One region of the Streptomyces sp. NPDC045899 genome, then DNA from elsewhere that is predicted to be linked to it. Evidence: riboswitches for the same ligand, from Rfam matches in the RefSeq annotation. Region 1 holds a riboswitch; each other region holds the start of a gene.

Region 1 (6,581 bases):
TGGTGCGCTTGGCCGCCTGCCCCTCGACCGGGAACGGCTCCCCGTTGGAGGTGCGGGCCAGCAGACCGGTGGAGGACAGCAGCACCCGGCAGGGGTCGTCCGCGACCTCCAGCGGCACCGCGGTGACCGGCGCGTTCGCCGACTCCAGGAGCACGGTCCGCCGGGGGGTGCCGAACTTCTTGGCCACCTGGGCCAGTTCGGCGGAGACCAGCTTGCGCAGCTCGGTGTCGGAGTCCAGGATCCGGGTCAGCTCCTCGATCTCCGCCTTGAGCCGGTCGCGCTCCGACTCCAGCTCGATGCGGTCGAACTTGGTCAGCCGGCGGAGCGGGGTGTCCAGGATGTACTGCGTCTGGATGTCGGAGAGTTCGAACCGCGCCATCAGGGCTTCCTTGGCCTGCGCCGCGTTATCGCTGGACCGGATCAGCCGGATGACCTCGTCGATGTCGAGCAGGGCGACCAGCAGGCCCTCGACCAGGTGCAGCCGGTCGCGCCGCTTGCCGCGCCGGAACTCGCTGCGCCGCCGCACCACCTCGAAGCGGTGGTCGAGGTAGACCTCCAGCAGCTCCTTCAGGCCCAGGGTGAGCGGCTGGCCGTCCACCAGCGCCACGTTGTTGATGCCGAAGGACTCCTCCATCGGCGTCAGCTTGTAGAGCTGCTCCAGCACGGCCTCGGGGTTGAAGCCGTTCTTCACCTCGATCACCAGACGCAGACCGTGCTGGCGGTCGGTGAGGTCCTTGACGTCCGCGATGCCCTGGAGCTTCTTGGAGCCGACCAGGTCCTTGATCTTGGAGATGACCTTCTCGGGGCCCACGGTGAAGGGCAGTTCGGTGACGACCAGGCCCTTGCGGCGGGCCGTCACGTCCTCCACCGCCACCGTGGCGCGGATCTTGAAGGTGCCGCGGCCGTTCTCATAGGCGTCCCGGACGCCGCCGAGTCCGACGATCCGGCCACCGGTCGGCAGATCGGGGCCGGGCACGAACCGCATCAGCGTGTCCAGATCGGCGCCGGGGTGCTTGATCAGATGGCGGGCAGCGGCGATCACCTCGCCCAGATTGTGCGGGGGCATGTTCGTCGCCATGCCGACCGCGATCCCGGACGTGCCGTTGACCAGCAGGTTCGGATACGCGGCGGGCAGGGTGACCGGCTCCTGCTCACTGCCGTCGTAGTTCGGCGCGAAGTCGACCGTGTCCTCGTCGATGGACTCGGTCATCAGCGACGTGGCCGAGGCCATCCGGCACTCGGTGTAACGCATCGCCGCGGGCGGGTCGTCATTGCCCAGCGAGCCGAAGTTCCCGTGGCCGTCGACCATCGGCAGCCGCATCGAGAACGGCTGCGCCATACGCACCAGGGCGTCATAGATCGAGGCGTCACCGTGCGGGTGGAGCTTGCCCATCACCTCACCGACGACGCGGGCGCACTTCACGAAGCCGCGCTCGGGGCGCAGCCCCATCTCGTTCATCTGGTAGAGGATGCGCCGGTGCACGGGCTTGAGCCCGTCGCGGGCGTCGGGCAGCGCACGCGAATAGATGACCGAGTAGGCGTACTCGAGGAAGGAGCCCTGCATCTCGTCGACGACGTCGATGTCGAGGATGCGCTCCTCGAAGTCGTCCGGCGGCGGGGTCTTCGTGCTGCGGCGGGCCATCGCGCGTGCGGCTCCTTCAACTGCCGGGGCGGGATCTGACGGCGTCCATTGTGGCCCGCCCCGCCGACAACTGTGGAACGGGCCGTGCGTGAGCGTGGTCGCGTCCCGCTCCGGACCGGTCCAAAGGACGCCGCCGGCGCCGCCGGGAAGGGGCCGCGCCAGGGGTCACGGAGGTGGTCCGCGCGCAGCCCGTGCGGTCGAACGGGACCGGAACTTCGCCAGATGTCCATGCGCTTGCATACAGTGACAGGAGCGCTCATCACGCGGCTCGCACCGCCTCCATCACGCGATCGAAGGGACGTACATGCCCATGGGTCACACGGCCACGCAACAGGCCGGCTCCGGCGGCCTGAAAGCGACCGAGCACCGTCTGGCCAACGGACTGCGGGTGGTGCTCTCCGAGGACCACCTGACCCCGGTCGCAGCGATCTGCCTCTGGTACGACGTCGGCTCGCGCCACGAAGTCAAGGGGCGCACCGGTCTGGCTCACCTCTTCGAGCACCTGATGTTCCAGGGCTCGGCCCAGGTGACGGGCAACGGGCACTTCGAGCTGGTGCAGGGTGCCGGCGGCTCGCTCAACGGCACGACCAGCTTCGAGCGCACCAACTACTTCGAGACGATGCCCACCCACCAGGTGGAGCTGGCGCTGTGGCTGGAGGCGGACCGGATGGGGTCCCTCCTGACCGCGCTGGACGAGGAGAGCCTGGAGAACCAGCGGGACGTCGTCAAGAACGAGCGCCGTCAGCGCTACGACAACGTGCCGTACGGCACGGCCTTCGAGAAGCTGGTCGCCATGGCCTACCCCGAGGGCCACCCGTACCACCACACCCCCATCGGCTCGATGGCCGACCTGGACGCGGCGTCCCTGGAGGACGCGCGCGCCTTCTTCCGCACCTACTACGCGCCGAACAACGCGGTGCTGTCGGTCGTCGGGGACATCGACCCCGAGCAGACCCTCGCCTGGATCGAGAAGTACTTCGGCTCGATCCCCTCCCACGACGGCAAGCAGCCGCCGCGTGACGGCAGCCTGCCGGAGGTGATCGGCGAGCAGCTGCGCGAGGTCGTGGAGGAGGAGGTCCCCGCCCGCGCCCTGATGGCCGCCTACCGGCTGCCGCACGACGGCTCCCGCGAGGCCGACGCGGCCGACCTGGCGCTGACCGTCCTCGGCGGCGGTGAGTCCTCCCGGCTCCACAACCGCCTGGTGCGCCGTGACCGCACCGCCGTCGCGGCCGGATTCGGGCTGCTGCGGCTGTCGGGCGCGCCCTCGCTCGGCTGGCTGGACGTGAAGACCTCCGCTGGCGTCGAGGTGCCCGCCATCGAGACCGCGGTCGACGAGGAGCTGGCCCGCTTCGCCGAGGAGGGGCCGACCCCGCAGGAGATGGAGCGCGCCCAGGCACAGATCGAGCGCGAGTGGCTGGACCGGCTGGCCACCGTGGGCGGCCGGGCCGACGAGCTGTGCCGCTTCGCCGTGCTCCACGGCGATCCGCAGCTGGCGCTGACCGCCGTGGAACGGGTGCTCGACATCACCCCCGAGGAGGTGCGGGCCGTGGCCGCCGCGCGGCTGCGCCCGGACAACCGGGCCGTGCTGGTCTACGAGCCCGTCGAGGGCGCCGAGTCCGCCGATGACGCCGACGACACCGACGCAGAAGGGGAGGCGGCCCAGTGAGCGACGCCGTCACCGCGACCATGACCTTCCACCCGCAGCCCAGCGGAGGTGCCCCCAGGCCGTGGGCCTTCCCGGCGCCCGAGCGCGGTGAACTCCCCAACGGGCTCACGGTGCTGCGCTGCCACCGCCCCGGCCAGCAGGTGGTGGCCGTCGAGATCAACCTGGACGCCCCGCTGGACGCCGAGCCCGTCGGCCTCGACGGCGTGGCCACCATCATGGCGCGCGCCCTGTCGGAGGGCACCGACAAGCACGACGCCGAGGAGTTCGCCGCCGAGCTCGAGCGCTGCGGCGCCACCCTGGACGCCCACGCCGACCACCCGGGTGTACGGGTCGCCCTGGAGGTCCCGGTCTCCCGGCTGCCCAAGGCGCTGGGGCTGCTCGCCGACGCGCTGCGCGCCCCCGCCTTCCCCGACGGCGAGGTCGAGCGGCTGGTGCGCAACCGGCTGGACGAGATCCCGCACGAGCTGGCCAATCCGGCCCGCCGCGCCTCCATGGCCCTGGCCAAGGAGCTGTTCCCGGCCGAGTCGCGGATGTCCCGGCCCCGCCAGGGCACCGAGAAGACGGTCGAGGGCATCGACGCGGCGGCCGTGCGGGCCTTCTACGAGGCCCATATCCGTCCGTCCACCGCGACCGCCGTCGTGGTCGGCGACCTCACCGGGGTCGACCTCGACAAGGCACTCGCCGACACCCTCGGCGCCTGGACCGGCGGCGCGGCCGTGCCCCGCCCGGTCCCGCCGATCGTGGCCGACGACACCGGCCGGGTGGTGATCGTCGACCGGCCCGGCGCGGTCCAGACCCAGCTCCTGATCGGCCGGATCGGGGCCGACCGCCACGACCGCGTCTGGCCCGCCCAGGTGCTCGGTACCTACTGCCTGGGCGGCACCCTCACCTCCCGGCTCGACCGCGTGCTGCGAGAGGAGAAGGGCTACACCTACGGTGTGCGCTCCTTCTGCCAGGTGCTGCGGTCCACGGCCCCCTCGCCGTCCGGCGGCTCCGCGGGCGCCGCGATGCTGGCGATCAGCGGCTCGGTGGCCACCGAGGTCACCGGCCCCGCGCTGGAGGACCTCTGGAAGGTGCTGCGCACCGTGAAGGAGGAGGGGCTGACGGACACCGAGCGCGATGTCGCCGTGCAGAACCTGGTGGGCGTCGCCCCGTTGAAGTACGAGACCGCGGCCGCTGTCGCGGGCACCCTGGCCGACCAGGTCGAGCAGCACCTTCCGGACGACTTCCAGGCGCAGGTGTACGCCCGGCTCGCCGAGGCCGGGACGGTGGAGGCCACCGCCGCGGTGGTGAGCGCCTTCCCGGCGGACCGGCTGGTCACCGTGCTGGTCGGGGACGCCTCGCAGATCGCGGAGCCGGTCCGGCAGCTGGGCATCGGCGAGGTGACCGTCGTCTCGGGCTGACCCGGCGCGACCTCCGGCCGTCCGACGGGCCGTCAGCGGAAGGACCCTGGCATCGTGTGCGATGTCAGGGTCCTTCCGAATGCCCGTTTTATAGGGAGGTTGGGTGTTTGGTTTGTGGGGAGAGCAACAAAAATCAGGATCTGTTTGGTGATCCAAAGACGCCCCGTTTAGCGTCGGTCCGGCTGTTCGCCATCACCACGCCGCGCCCGCGGCACGGGCAGCCATCGCCGAGTCCCCGTACGGCGCGAGCCAGGGGAGCCGGGGACCCAATGTCCCCAGGGGTGAATCGGACGCCTTGTCCTGAAGGACGAGGGGGCCGTAGGAGACCTTCCTGCTCCGAACCCGTCAGCTAACCCGGTAGGCGAGAAGGAAGGAAAGGAGTGCGCCACAGCATGGCGTTCACCCGTGCCACCGGGAAACACCGCCGTCCCCGACGGTCCGTCCGCACCGGCGCGAACATCGCGGGAGTCACCACCGTCGCCTCCGGTGTGGTCGCCGGTATCGCCGGTCCCGCCCTCGCCGCCGAGCAGGCTCCCGCTCCCGCGCAGACGGGGCTGCAGCAGGCGATCGTGATCGACGAGGGTCTGGCCGACCAGATCCAGGCCCAGGCGCAGTCCCAGGAGACCGCCGCCGCGGAGGCCGCGGCCAAGGCACGGGCCGAGACCATCGCCCGCCAGGAGGCGGCCAGGAAGGCCGAGGCGGCCGCGAAGAAGGCCAAGGCGGAGCGGGAGGCCAAGGAGCGCGCCGCGCGCGAGGCCGAGCGCAAGCGCCTCAACACCTTCGTCTCGCCGGTCTCCGGCTCCTACGTCTCCACCGCCTACCAGGCGTCCAGCGGTCTGTGGTCCTCCGGCAGCCACACCGGTATCGACTTCCACGCCGCCTCGGGCACCTCGGTGCACGCCGTCGGTTCCGGCGAGGTCGTCGAGGCGGGTTGGGGCGGCTCCTACGGCAACAACATCGTCATCAAGATGAAGGACGGCACGTACACCCAGTACGGCCACCTGTCCTCGCTCAACGTCTCGGTCGGCCAGCAGGTCACCCCGGGGCAGCAGATCGGCCTGTCGGGCGCCACCGGCAACGTCACCGGCCCGCATCTGCACTTCGAGGCGCGCACCGGCGCCGACTACGGTTCGGACATCGACCCCGTGGCGTACCTGCGCTCGCACGGCGTCAACCTCTGACCCACCGCACGGCGCCCCGGGCGCCGCGCACACCAGCCCGTGGCCGAAGGCCCCGTCCGCCGAGCGGACGGGGCCTTCGCCGTGGGGCGCCCCGGCTGACCAAAAATATCCATGAATTCAGGCTCGCCATCGGAAATTCCCTCGTTTTGGAATAGGGTTGTCGAACACCCGTCAGCCGGGTGCGTTTCGCTGGGATTAAGGCGGAGGTTCGACAGTGCGGGACCGGAAATGAACGGGGATACCACCGCGATCCCGAGTGGTCGGCGGATTTCGGCGCACGCGGTGTGCAGGGCCATTCGCGAGGACATCGTCTCCGGTGTCCATCCGCCCGGCAGCAGGCTCACCGAGGAACTGCTCGCGCGCCGCTACGGCGTCTCGCGGGTGCCCGTCCGGGAAGCCCTGCGCACCCTGGAGTCCGAGGGGTTCGTGACCACCCGGCGCCATGCGGGGGCTTGTGTCGCACAGCCGTCCGAGCGGGAGGCCGCCGATCTTCTCGACATCCGCGGGCTGCTGGAGCCGCTGGGCGCCGCCCGTGCCGCGCAGCGCCGCACCGAGGCGCATCTGAAGGTGCTGCGCGGTCTGGTCCGGCTCGGCCAGGAGCGGGCCCGCCGCGGCAGCCTGGGTGAACTCGCCCCGCTGGGCGACTGGTTCCATGAGACGCTGGCCCAGGCGTCGGGCAGTCCGAGTCT
Region 2 (6,581 bases), on a different contig from region 1:
GCCCGCCCGGCTGGCCGGGCTGGACGTCGCGGCGCGCTATGTGGCGGCCGAGCGGTACGCCGCGATCGGCGGTGACCTGTACGCGGTGCAGGACACCCCGCACGGCGTCCGGCTGGTCGTCGGCGACGTCCGCGGCAAGGGGCTCCAGGCCGTCGAGACGGTCGCGATCCTCATCGGTTCCTTCCGGGAGGCCGCGGAGCAGGAGACGACGCTGGAGGGGCTGGCGGGGCGGCTGGAGCGGGCGTTGCAGCGCGAGGGCGCGCGGCGGGCGGACCTCGAGGGGTTCGAGGGGTTCACCACGGCCGTCCTGGCCGAGATCCCGCGCGGGGACTCGACCCTCCGGGTGATCAACCGCGGCCATCCGCCACCGCTGCTGCTGGAGGGGGCCGACGGCGGCCGGACGGACCGGGGCGGCTGCACGGTGCGCCGGGTCGACCCGGAGGCGTCGGCGCTGCCGCTGGGGATGGGGGAACTGGGCGGCTGGCCGGACCGGGTGACGGAGCTGCGCTTCACCGAGGGCGCGACCCTGCTGCTCTTCACGGACGGGGTGACGGAGGCGCGCGACCGGGAGGGCGTGTTCTACGACCCCGAGGACCGGCTGCGCGGTCGCCGCTTCGACGGCCCGGGCGAGCTGCTGGACGCGCTGGTGGCCGATGTCGAGCTGCACACCGGCGGCGGGACGTCGGACGACATGGCGCTGCTCGCACTGCGCCACCGCGGCAACGGCAACGGCAACGGCGGTGGCGCCGACGGCCGCGGTAGCGGTGGTCACGGCAATGGTGAGGGACTCGTGAAGGACCCCGGCCACGGACCGTAGTTGACCATGCTCCCTACGCATAACAATTGATGCACGATCAGCGGTTCCAGGGTTTTGCACACCCTTTCCCTGGAGGGTAACTCGCCCCTGTATGTCCAGAATTGGTGGCTAAGTTCAGACCAAAGCTGTGCTGATTCCTCAGAACAGCTTGGAATCACATAGCGCTCTCTATTAACGTTCGATAACGCAGCGCGGTCGTCACAACCGTCGCAAGGGCGGCACCGTGCGCCGTCGCCGAATCCCGTAACGCACAGCGGCAGCAGTAGCACTGCACCACAACAGCACCAAGGGAACCGGGGAACCACCACCTTGGGGTGAATCGGGTCGAACCTGACCCGTAGGAGACCTTCCTGCTCCGAACCCGTCAGCTAACCCGGTAGGCGAGAGGGAAGGAAAGGAGTGCGCCCCAGTGGCGTCCAACAGGTCTGTCCTGGACGAGGCTCCATACCGCGCATCGGGCGTCGGTTCCGGCACCGCCACCGCCTATGGCCCCGGTTTCGACGCGAGTGGAAGCGTGAGGTCCGGTGGCGGATTCGCCACTGAAGGGGGCTTCGCCGAGGAGGCGGGCTTCGCCGCCGACCAGGGGGAGTACGCGGTGAACGGCGCAGAGGGCCCGGCGGGCCCGGGGCCCGACAGCGAGACCTGGGAAGAGTGGAACCCCACGGAGGAGTCCATCTCCGTACGCGGTCGGCACCGCGTGGTGAAGCAGCGGGGCGGCACGATGGCGCGCAGCGGCGCCGTGCTCGGCGTCGGTGTCATCGCCGCGGTCGGCGCGGGCGGGATGGCCAGCGCCAAGGACCGTCCGGCGGCCCCGATTTCCATGCCCGACCTCGCCCACGTCGCCGACGAGGTCAAGGACCGGCTCCCCGACGCCGGGAACATCCCCGGTATCGGCTCGCTGATCTCCGACGACGACGGCTCCGCGACCACCGACGCGGCCCCCCTCTCCCAGGCCGGGCTGACCACCCAGGACGAGGCGAGCGGCACCACCGACGCCGGTGAGGCGCTGCGCGCCCGCATCCTCCAGCAGGCCGAGAACCAGCAGAACTCCGCCGACGAGGAGAAGCGCACCGCCGCCGCCGAGGCCGCAGCCCAGAAGGCCGCGGACGAGGTCGCCGACGAGGTGGCCGAGCGCAAGGCGGAGGCCGCGGCCAAGAAGAAGGAAGCCGAGCGGAAGGCCAAGGAGGCCGCCGAGCGCAAGGCCGAGGCCGAGCGCCGCGCCAAGCTGGCCGCCGCGTACACCCTCCCCGTCGCCTCGTACACCCTGACCGCGGGCTTCGGCCAGGCCGGCGACATGTGGTCCGCCGACCACACCGGACAGGACTTCGCCGCCCCGACCGGTACGCCCGTCAAGGCGGTCCACGGCGGCACCATCACCCAGGCCGGCTGGGCCGGTTCGTACGGCTACCGCATCGTGCTCAAGCTGGATGACGGCACCGAGGTCTGGTACTGCCACCTGTCGTCCATGGTCGTCACCTCGGGCAAGGTGACCACCGGCGATGTGATCGGCCGCGTCGGCGCCACCGGCAATGTGACCGGTCCCCACCTCCACCTCGAGGTGCGACCCGGGGGCGGCTCCCCGATCGACCCGATGCCGTGGCTGCGCGAGCACGGACAGAACCCCTGATGCGCACGCACCCCTGATGCCCACGCACTCCTGATATCCACGCACTCCTGATATCCGCATACTCCGGCGGCCCTGGCGCTCTCTCCCCCCTTGACGCCAGGGCCGTCGGTTCGCGTCCGGAAGTGTGCGTGCGGGGGCGGCCGCCCGCCCCGGAACAAGGTCACTCACCGGTGCGTTGGAGTAACGCATGGCTGACAACAAGCAGAAGATCGGCGATCTCTCCGTCTCCCCGCTCTCCCTCGGCGGGAACGTCTTCGGCTGGACCGCGGACGAGACCGAGTCCTTCCGGGTGCTCGACGCCTACGCCGCCGCCGGCGGCAACTTCATCGACACGGCCGACGTCTACTCGGCGTGGGTGCCCGGCAACCAGGGCGGCGAGTCCGAGACCGTCCTCGGCAACTGGTTCGCCTCCCGCGGCAACCGCTCCGACATCGTCCTCGCCACCAAGGTCGGCGGCTCCCCGGAGCGCCGAGGACTCTCCCCGGCCACCATACGGGCCGGGATCGAGGACTCCCTGCGGCGGCTGCGCACCGACTACATCGATCTCTACTACACCCACTACGACGATGAGTCGGTGGCGGTGGAGGAGATCGCCACCACCCTGGACGCACTGGTCAAGGAGGGGAAGGTGCGCGAGCTCGGCGCGTCCAACATCAGCGCCGAACGGCTCGACTCCTTCCTGACCTTCACCACCCAGGAGGGCCTGGCGCGCTACGCCGCCCTCCAGCCCCACTACAACCTGGTCTCACGCGACACCTTCGAGGGCCCGCCGGCCGATGTGGCGATCCGGCACGGTCTGGCGACCGTCCCCTACTTCGCGCTCGCCGCGGGCTTCCTCACCGGCAAGTACCGCCCCGGCACCGCGGTCGACAGCGCGCGCTCCCCGCGTGCGGCCGCACACCTGGAGACCGAGCGCGGCCGGAAGGTCCTCGCGGCCCTCGACGAGGTGGCCGCGCACCACGGAGCCGAACCCGCCACGGTCGCCCTCGCCTGGCTCTCCACCCGGCCCACGGTCGTCGCCCCGATCGCCAGCGCCCGCAGCCTCGCCCAACTCCCGCCCCTCCTCGCGGCGGCGGACCTCCAGCTGACCCAGCCGGAGCTGGACCTCCTCACCAGCGCCTCGGCCTGAGCCGCGAACGCGGCGGGCGGAAACCGACTCCGCCCGCCGCGGCCGGCGATGAGACCTCTACGAACGCCGATCGGCGAGGGCCCAGGAGGCGAGGGCGACCCCACCCGCGACGGCGAACACCGACGGCCAGGCCCCGATCCTCTTGGCCAGGGGATGCGACCCGGCGAACGCCGCGACGTACATCCCGCTCAGCGCCGCCGCCGTCCCGTTCCCGGCCTTCTCCCGCCACCCCCGCGCGGCCGCGGCCCCGGCGGCGGCCAATGCCACGCCACCCAGCGGCCGCCGCTTGGTCCACCGGGCCACCCCGTACCCGCCGACCAACCCACCCGCGGCCACCACACCCGCCGGAACACCAGCCATCCCCATACCTCCCGCTCGTCGTTGCCTTGACCTTACGCAGCACCCCGTGACGCCGGGCGCGGACACCAGAACTCCCAGGTGAGCTGGACCTCAGCTCCATTCGGGTACGAGGCCGGGGGGCCCGACATGGCTGCGCCGGGATACTTCGAGTCATGTACGGGCGGCGACGGTGTACAGCCGTACGGCCGTATCGTCGGCGCGCTGCGAGATCAGCCGACGTGCCGGGCCAACAACGACTCCGGGATGCTGGACAGGATGGCGGGCTCGCGAGGCCCGCGGTGGGCGAAGTGGAGGTCCTCGCGAGCGCGCGTACACAGCACGAAGAGACGAAGACGCGCGTCCACTCCAGTCGGGTCCTCCGTGTACGCGTCCATGTCCGGGACGAAGACGCTGTCGAACTCCAAGCCCTTCATACTCGCCGTGTTCACGATCCGGATGGGGCGGGTCGAGAAGTCGACGGCATTCCGGTAACGGTCGTCGTACACATAGGCCTGTGTGTATTGGGATAGCCCCAATCGAGTCAGCCCGCTCTGTACATACCGCACCAAGCGAGTCGACCGGCACACGATTCCGATGCTCCGCTCCGGATGCGCGCTGAAGTACCGAGAGATTCCAGTGAGGAGGTACTCCAAGGAAGGCACCTTCAGGACGGTGGGGGTACTGCCGGTGCGAGTCGGGACAGGCATCTCGGACTGGTTCCGTGTTAGGAACTCCGATGCCAGCATCGCGATTTCCCGGCTGTTCCGGCGATTCCCCCACAGCGCGAGCGGATTCGCATGCACTCCGAGGCATCGGGATATCTCGGATACGGTACTCTCCTCGTCGCCGATCCGCTGGGCCTCGTCTGCGAAGACCGTGACGCCGACACCTAGCAGGCGGCAGAGCTGATAGAAGCCGACAGGCAGATTCTGCCCTTCGTCGATCACGAGGGATGCGGTGGATCTGACCTCGCGAAGAACGCAGTCTCTCTGCATATCGGCCCAGTCGTAGCACCATCCCTCATCGTCGATGTGTGGGGGGGCGGTCCGGAAGTGCCCGCGCCAGAAGTCCCGGATCCACCGGTGGTAGGTCGTGGTGTGGAGAGCTTCCGTGAGGTCCGGTGCCATCTGTGCGAGGTACTGATGCAGGAGATGGGAGCGGGTGAGAAGGGTGACGTCACGGCCGGCGGTCGCCAGCGACCAGGCGCGATAGACGGCCATCACGGTCTTTCCGGAGCCAGGTGTTCCGATGATGACGTGGCTTCCGTGGAAAGGGAGGTCCACGACGGCGTGTTGCTCGATCTCGAGATCGAGGAATGAAGGGATTCTCATGACGGATCGACGGCTCCGGCCGACTCCTCCAGGGCGGCCTGGAGGACGTCCCGAAAGAACCCCGGGACATCGCCTTCACCGATCAACAGCGTTCTGTCCAAGAGGGAATTGTCGATCTCGCAGCAAGTCTCCGGAAGCAGCGTGCACGCGTGGCAGGCGGCACGGTTGAGGTTTGCCAGAGACCTGCCGGTGGAGTCGGCGCACAGGGGGTCCTGCGAGCACCACTGTGCCGATTCGAGCAGCCTGATGAGAGTCTCCGCCAGGTTCGGCGGCTGCCCTTGGCGGACGAGTCCGCCGAGGGTTCCTTCGGCATCACCGGCGGCGGTGTAGATGAACACGCCGGCCTGGGGTGCCAGATCGAGACCCGGAGCGTGGCTTCGGGCGTAGACGCGTTCTCGTAGGGATGCCGCGTTGTACCCGCTGTCATAGGAGAGTTGACGGATGAAGTGATGTGCCAGGGTGTGAAGCATCACGAAGCGCGGCAGGAGATTCGGGCCCGACTTGCCTCTCAGCCGGTCGGCCTTGAAAGAGGCGCCCAGATTGGTCTCGATGCTTCGGGTCCAATCACGCACCGACGGAAGTTCCTCCCAAGCGCTTACGCGTTCCTCGTCGACGGCGATGAAGATGCCTTCACCGTAGGTCTCGACTGCGGGCAGCCATGAGGCTCGGCGGTGCGTATTGACCGACACGAAACGGCCGCCTTGCTCTTCTTCGCCGTCACCGGAGACGGGCTCGTACCGCGAGAACCCTTCGAGCGCCCGCACTTCACGTACTCGGTCCGCGACGACGACTGCCGAGAAGCCGGCTTGCAGCTTCCGCAGGGATTCCGGATCGTCGGGCCCGATCCCCAGGTCGGCACGGCGCACGAAGAATGTCTTCGAGTTGGTGACCGATTCCGGTTCGGAGAAGGCAGCCCATTCGGCGATGCTGAGGTCATGGTCGAAGTCGGCGGGATATGACACCGTTGCGACCTCATCAAAATGCCGACGTCGCACTACTTCCACGAACGCCTCCGGGACGTCGCACTGGAGGGCGATCGCGGCCTTCAAGTTGTCGGATACCGGCCCACCGTCCGCGTCTTTGAAGTGTGGCCAGAGAGGATTGTTGACGATCTTCTGGGCGGTTTCGTCATCCTCGGACAGACCTTCGGGCGCGGGAATGTCGATCGCGGAGTGTGTGATTGGAAAGTATACATTGGAGGCGCCGCGCTGTACTGCTCGAGGCTTCTCCTCGCAGGGGTCGGCCTCATCGGACTCCGAGTCCCATGGGTGAGTTCCGGGGCATGAAAGACCGGTCTGTGCCAGGATATTCTTCTGACTGATCCCCGCCAGACTTCGC
Region 3 (6,581 bases), on a different contig from region 1:
CCCCCCCCCCCCCCCCCCCCCCCCCCCCCCCCCCCCCCCCCCCCCCCCCCCCCCCCCCCCCCCGCTCCTGTGGTTCCGCGTGCGGCAGCGCTGCCTGACGGCCTGCGGCCGGCGGGTGGCGACGACTCCGCGTCCCCGGCCCGGCGCCCGCCGGTTCGGGGGACGTGCGTCAGGTACGGCGGCCTCGGGTACCGCGGTCACCGGCCGCTGTCCGCGGCGCCCACGGCGGCGCAAGGCGCCCCGGCCACCGGGCCCGCCGGGCGAGGTGCGCCGGGCCCGGCGGGTGGCGTGCCCGGCACGGGCGACCGGCGTCCGGCGTCCGGCGACCGGCGTCGGGCCCGGCCGCGTGGCTTGACCGGTCCGCCGGTACGGGTGTTCCGCGACCGGCGACCGGCGTCCGGCCCGGCCGGGTGGCTTGACCGGTCCGCCTGGTAGGGGTGTTCCCTCTCCCGGCGACGGGCGACGGGCGACGGGCGACGGGCGACGGGCGACGGGCGACGGGCGACGGGCGACGGGCGACGGGCGACGGGCGACGGGTCCGGGGCCTGGCCCGTCCACGCCGTCTGCCGCCATGGTTCGCGCTCCGGGCGCGAGGTGGCGTGCGGTCCGTCGTCGGCAGCCGCGCCGCTGCCCCGGCTGCCGACGGGCGGGGTGGCCGGGGGCCATTGGCGGCCCCCGGCTTCGCGTGGGCGGCGCGCCGCCTGATCCGGCTTCGCCGGGTCAGGCGGGGCGGACGCTGCCATAGACCGGCATCTCGGTGATCGGCGCCTTCTTCACCGAGTCACCCGGCTTCGGCGCGTGGATCATCATCCCGTCGCCGATGTACAGCCCGACATGGCTGATGTCGTCATAGAAGAAGACCAGGTCACCCGGCTTGAGCTCGGACGTGGACACCCGCGTGCCCACCTTCACCTGGTCCCAGGTGGTGCGCGGCAGGGACACCCCGGCGGACTTCCAGGCGGCCTGGGTCAGCCCCGAGCAGTCGAAGGAGTTGGGGCCGGTGGCGCCCCACACGTACGGCTTGCCGATCTGCGCCTGCGCGAAGGCGATGGCCTTCGCCGCCTTGGTGCTGTCCGAGGGCGCGGGGCTGGAGGGAGTGGACGGCGTGGACGAGCCGGAGCCGTCGTTCCCCTCTCGCCGCTGACGCTCGGCCTCCGCCTTGCGCTGCTTCTCGGCCAGCTCGGCGGCCTTGCGCTTGGCCTCCTCCTGCTTCTTCCGCTCGATCGCCGCGAGCCGCGCCTTCTCCTTGGCGGTCAGGTTCGACAGCAGCCGCCGGGCCTCGGAGAGCTTGCTCTGGACGGACTTCTTCTTCTCCTTGAGCGTCTTCTGCGAGGAGGTCAGCGAGGCGAGACTGCTGGTGGCAGTGGCGCGCTCCTTGGCCGCCTTCTTCTGCTGCTCCTGGAACTGCTGGACGGCGTGCCGCTGGTGGCCGGTGAGCCGGTCCATCAGGTGCGACTGGTCGAAGACGTCCTTCGGGTCGGAGGAGAAGAGCATGGCGGCGGTGCTGCTGGCCATACCGCCGCTGCGGTACTGGGCGGCGGCGTAGGAGCCGAGGGTGCGGCGGGCCTCGTTGAGCTTCTCGGTGCGCTTGGCGACGGTGTCCAGCAGCTTGTCGACCTTGGCGCGCTGGGTCTCGGTGCGCTCCTTGGCGGCGTTGTAGCCCTGGGTGGCGCTCTCCGCCTGGTGGTACAGGGTGTCGACCTTCTTCTTGACCGCTTCGATCGACTGGGTGGCGGGCTTGGGATCACCGGGCGCGGCGTTGGCCGTCTGGGAGAGCAGGGTGACCGAGGCCAGGGCGGCCGTGGTGACCCCGACCGCGGTGCGCCGGCTCTGGCCGGTGAGCGTGGCCGGTATTCGGGTCCGCGGTTTGCGGTGCGACGCCAAGGGAGGCGACTCCTTCCGTGGACCGCCTACCGGGTTAGCTGTCGGGTTCGGGCGGACGGAAGGCTGCCCTACGGCCCGTCCGGGCGGCACACGAGGTGCCGTCGCCGGGCCGATTCACCCCGGTGGAACGTGTGGGTCCCCGGCTCCGGCTGCCTCGCGGCAGGACCGGACTCGGCGGAGGCGGTCCGTGCCGACGCTGGTCGCCGACGATGGTCCGGACTGCCTGACGCAGGACGGTAGCCAACTCGTGGGGTCCCTGTGAAGGCTGGTGTTCCTTTTGCCCGAAACCGTTTCGTGATGTTCGTACTCGGGGTGTCAGTGGGGCGGCCTAGACTCGGTCAGCGATGAGCAGCCTCTTTGACGACAGCTTCCTGGCGGACCTCGGGCCCTCGGGCGAGGAGCCCCCGCCGCCCGAGGACCACGGGGACCACGAGGGTCCCGGGCACCACGGCCCCGGCGGCGCCGAGGACGTACCGCACCACCTGTTCAGCGGCGCGTTCGACGCGCCGGTGCCGAGCACGTCCCGGGAGGCGTACTACCGGGACGGCGCGGCCCGGCCCGCCGTGGACCCGGCCGCCCTGCTCGAGGGGCTGAACGAACAGCAGCGGGCGGCGGTGGAGCACACCGGTGGTCCGCTGCTGATCGTCGCCGGAGCCGGTTCCGGCAAGACCCGGGTACTCACCCACCGCATCGCGTACCTGCTCGGTGCGCGCGGAGCGCACCCCGGCCAGATCCTCGCCATCACCTTCACCAACAAGGCCGCGGGTGAGATGAAGGAGCGGGTGGAGGAGCTGGTCGGCCCGCGGGCGAACGCCATGTGGGTCTCCACGTTCCACAGCGCGTGCGTGCGCATCCTGCGCCGCGAGTCCAAGAAGCTGGGCTTCACCTCATCGTTCTCGATCTACGACGCGGCCGACTCCAAGCGGCTGATGGCGCTGGTCTGCCGCGATCTCGACCTGGACCCCAAGCGGTACCCGCCCAAGTCCTTCAGCGCCAAGATCTCCAACCTGAAGAACGAGCTGATCGACGAGGAGACCTTCGCCGGTCAGGCGACGGACGGTTTTGAGAAGACCCTCGCCGAGGCGTACGCGATGTACCAGTCGAGGCTGCGCGAGGCCAACGCGCTGGACTTCGACGACATCATCATGACCACGGTCAATCTGCTCCAGGCGTTCCCGGACGTGGCCGACCACTACCGCCGCCGGTTCCGCCATGTGCTGGTCGACGAGTACCAGGACACCAACCACGCGCAGTACACCCTGGTGCGCGAGCTGGTCGGCACGGACACCGAGGAGACCACCGCGGGTGAGCTGTGCGTGGTGGGCGACGCCGACCAGTCCATCTACGCCTTCCGCGGCGCCACCATCCGCAACATCCTCCAGTTCGAGGAGGACTACCCGCAGGCGCGGACCATCCTGCTGGAGCAGAACTACCGCTCCACGCAGACCATCCTCAGCGCGGCCAACGCGGTCATCGAGCGCAATGAGAACCGCCGTCCGAAGAACCTGTGGACCGAAGCCGGTGCCGGAGCCACCATCACCGGTTACGTCGCCGACACCGAGCACGACGAGGCCCAGTTCGTCGCCGACGAGATCGACCGGCTGACCGACGCGGGCGACGCCAAGGCCGGTGACGTCGCCGTCTTCTACCGCACCAACGCCCAGTCCCGTGTCTTCGAGGAAGTCTTCATCCGGGTCGGGCTGCCGTACAAGGTCGTCGGCGGTGTGCGCTTCTACGAGCGCAAGGAGGTCCGGGACGTCCTGGCCTATCTGCGGGTGCTGGCCAACCCCGAGGACAGCGTCCCGCTGCGCCGCATCCTCAATGTGCCCAAGCGCGGTATCGGCGAGCGCGCCGAGGCGATGATCGACGCCCTGTCGCTCCGCGAGAAGATCACCTTCCCGCAGGCGCTGGTCCGGGTCGCCGAGGCGTACGGCATGGCGGCCCGCTCGGCCAACGCGGTCAAGCGGTTCAACACGCTGATGGAGGAGCTGCGCACCATCGTGGAGTCGGGCGCGGGCCCGGCCACGGTGCTGGAGGCGGTGCTGGAGCGCACCGGCTATCTCGCCGAGCTCCAGGCGTCCACGGACCCGCAGGACGAGACCCGTATCGAGAACCTCCAGGAGCTCGCGGCCGTGGCCCTGGAGTTCGAGCAGGACCGGGGCGAGGAGAACCCCGGTACCCTCGCGGACTTCTTGGAGCAGGTCGCGCTGGTGGCCGACTCCGACCAGATCCCGGACGAGGACCCGGACGGCACCGGGGTGATCACCCTGATGACGCTGCACACGGCCAAGGGGCTGGAGTTCCCGGTCGTCTTTCTCAGCGGTCTGGAGGACGGCGTCTTCCCGCATATGCGGGCGCTCGGCCAGACCAAGGAGCTGGAGGAGGAGCGGCGGCTCGCGTACGTGGGGATCACCCGTGCCCGTGAGCGGCTGTACCTGACCCGCTCCACGATGCGCAGCGCCTGGGGACAGCCCGCGTACAACCCTCCGTCCCGGTTCCTGGAGGAGATCCCGGACCAGTACGTGCAGTGGCGCCGGACCGGTCCGGCCACCCCGTCGGCGTCCATGGGCGCCCTCGGGGGCGGTGGATTCTCCGGCGGGGGTCTCTCCGGTGGCGGGGCGTCGCGGTCGCGGGGCGGGGCGAGCGGGTTCGCCACCCGGCGGGCGAAGGAGCGGCCCGCGGTCTCGCTGGCCGTGGGTGACCGGGTCACCCATGACACCTTCGGGCTCGGCACCGTCGTGGCGGTCAAGGGCAGCGGGGACAACGCGGAGGCCACGATCGACTTCGGCGAGGAGAAGCCGAAGCGGCTGCTGCTGCGGTACGCGCCGGTCGAGAAGCTCTAGGGGGCGTCCCGGTCCCGGTCCCGGGGACAGCCCCGGGACCGGGATTGGTTACGACGGGTTGAGGCCGTGGCCGCGCAGCCAGGGCAGCGGGTCGACGGCCTCTCCGCCGCCGGGGTGCACCTCGAAGTGCAGATGGGGACCGGTGGAGTTGCCGGAGTTACCGGAGAAGGCGATGGTGTCGCCGGCCTTGACGGTTCCGGAGCGGATCTTGGCGCTGCTGAGGTGGCAGTACCAGGTCTCCGTACCGTCCGGGCTGGTCACTATGACCATGTTCCCGTAGGCGTCGTTCCACTGGGTCCGCACGGTGCCGTCGGTCGCGGCCATCACGGGCGTGCCGTAGCTGACCGGGAAGTCGATCCCGGTGTGCACGGACATCCAGTTGATGCCCGCCTGACCGTAGGTGGCGCTCAGCCCGTGCTGGGCGACGGGGAGCGCGAACTTGGGGCGCAGCGCCTCCTTGCGCGCGGCCTCCGCGGCCTTCCGCTTCTTCTCGGCGGCCTGGCGCTCCTTGAGGTCGATGCGCTCCTGGGTGCGGCTGGCGCGGTCCCGGAAGTCGTCGGCGCCCTCACGGACTTCGGCGAGCTGGGTGTCCAGCTTGCTGTTGACGGCGGCGGCCTTGACGGGCGGCGCGGTGTCGGCGGCGGCCTGGGTGGTCGAACCGTCCTTCTTGTCGTTGCTCATTCCGACGGACGCGGCGGCCACGGCGCTGACGCCGAGGGCGCAGACGGAGGGGACGGCGACGGTGAGGAGCGCGGAGCGCTTGGGACGGGAGGAGACGGTGCGGCGGCGGGCCCTTCCGCTGCCGCCACCGTTTCCACGGCGGGCGGCGGGGGTGGGCGGCGACGGCGGGGACAGGAGCGTCACGTCGGCATCGGGCGCGGGCTCGTCTCCGGCCGCCGCCCCGGGTTCGGGTTCCGCCTCGGGGACACCGGGGTGCTCGTCGTGCGCCGCGTCGAATGCCGCCTCGTGGGACGCGGTGTGCGGCGTCTCGTCGACGGTGGCGAAGGCGGTGGTGTCCCAGAACTGGGTCTGACCGGTGTCGATCCCCGAGGTCAGGTCCGAGCCGTCGAAGGAGTCATAGGTCTCGTACCCGCCGGTGTCATAGCCGGAGGTGTCGAGTGCGGTGGTGTCGTACGTGTCGTACGCCGTGCCGGAGTTGTCCCACTGCGCGGGGATCTCGACGTGGCCGGTGGCGTTCAACTGGCCGTCCAGCCGGCCCGTCAGATCCGTCTGGCCGGTGGTGTCGGTGCCCCAGGCGCTCATGTCCCAGTGGCTCCCGGTCTCGGCGGTCGGCTGGGACGGGATGTCCGTCGGCAGCTGGTAGCCGGAGGCGGCCCACATCGCGGTGGTGTCATAGGCGCCGGTCTCGTACGGGGCGGAGTGGCCCATCTCGTACGTACCGGTGTGGTGGCCGGTGGCGCCCCACTGGGAGGCGTCGTAGTGGCCGGAGTGCCCGGAGTCCATGGACGCGTAGGCGTCGTAGCCGCCGTCACCGCCGGGGAGCGCGCCGAAGAGCGGGTCCCCGTCGCCGTACGCGGCGCCGAGCTGGTCGAAGCTGCCGGTGGAGTAGCCGTCGTACCCGGCGTGGCCGTGCGCTGTGTCCTGCTGCTGACCGTATGCCTCGTAATACGGATATGAGGCGCCAGGAGCGGGGTCGGCCGGGTCGGAGCCCACCGACGGGTGACGGTCGTTCACCACCAACTTCTCTTTCGCCTCGGCTGCAGGAGAATTAGCGGCGACTGTACCCGGCGGTACGCGGCAGCGACAATCTTCAGCAAGTTTTGAGCATCACGGGAAAGGGCATTTGGTCGTCTTTCGGCGGACTGTGCGCACATCCTTGGCCCGGCGTTCGAT

What was found. Region 1 has a riboswitch for cyclic di-AMP ahead of AC07FT_RS05180 (M23 family metallopeptidase). Riboswitches for the same ligand answer to the same signal wherever they lie in the genome.
Region 2: it holds a riboswitch for cyclic di-AMP, as region 1 does, so the genes downstream of both, AC07FT_RS15160 (M23 family metallopeptidase) here and AC07FT_RS05180 (M23 family metallopeptidase) in region 1, are expected to answer to the same signal.
Region 3: it holds a riboswitch for cyclic di-AMP, as region 1 does, so the genes downstream of both, AC07FT_RS27300 (C40 family peptidase) here and AC07FT_RS05180 (M23 family metallopeptidase) in region 1, are expected to answer to the same signal.

Annotation. Positions count from the first base shown of each region.
Region 1 is NZ_JBWKKP010000003.1:100,182-106,762, forward strand. It holds gene AC07FT_RS05165 (DNA gyrase/topoisomerase IV subunit A) at 1-1,642, opposite strand, end outside; gene AC07FT_RS05170 (M16 family metallopeptidase) at 1,947-3,308, shown strand; gene AC07FT_RS05175 (M16 family metallopeptidase) at 3,329-4,711, shown strand; cyclic di-AMP (ydaO/yuaA leader) riboswitch at 4,927-5,089, shown strand; gene AC07FT_RS05180 (M23 family metallopeptidase) at 5,104-5,892, shown strand; gene AC07FT_RS05185 (GntR family transcriptional regulator) at 6,121-6,581, shown strand, end outside.
Region 2 is NZ_JBWKKP010000008.1:279,882-286,462, forward strand. It holds gene AC07FT_RS15155 (PP2C family protein-serine/threonine phosphatase) at 1-817, shown strand, start outside; cyclic di-AMP (ydaO/yuaA leader) riboswitch at 1,079-1,215, shown strand; gene AC07FT_RS15160 (M23 family metallopeptidase) at 1,227-2,444, shown strand; gene AC07FT_RS15165 (aldo/keto reductase) at 2,632-3,573, shown strand; gene AC07FT_RS15170 (hypothetical protein) at 3,631-3,933, opposite strand; gene AC07FT_RS15175 (DEAD/DEAH box helicase) at 4,143-5,243, opposite strand; gene drmB (DrmB family protein) at 5,240-6,581, opposite strand, start outside.
Region 3 is NZ_JBWKKP010000021.1:132,405-138,985, reverse strand. It holds gene AC07FT_RS27300 (C40 family peptidase) at 721-1,884, opposite strand; cyclic di-AMP (ydaO/yuaA leader) riboswitch at 1,893-2,071, opposite strand; gene pcrA (DNA helicase PcrA) at 2,229-4,727, shown strand; gene AC07FT_RS27290 (M23 family metallopeptidase) at 4,776-6,422, opposite strand.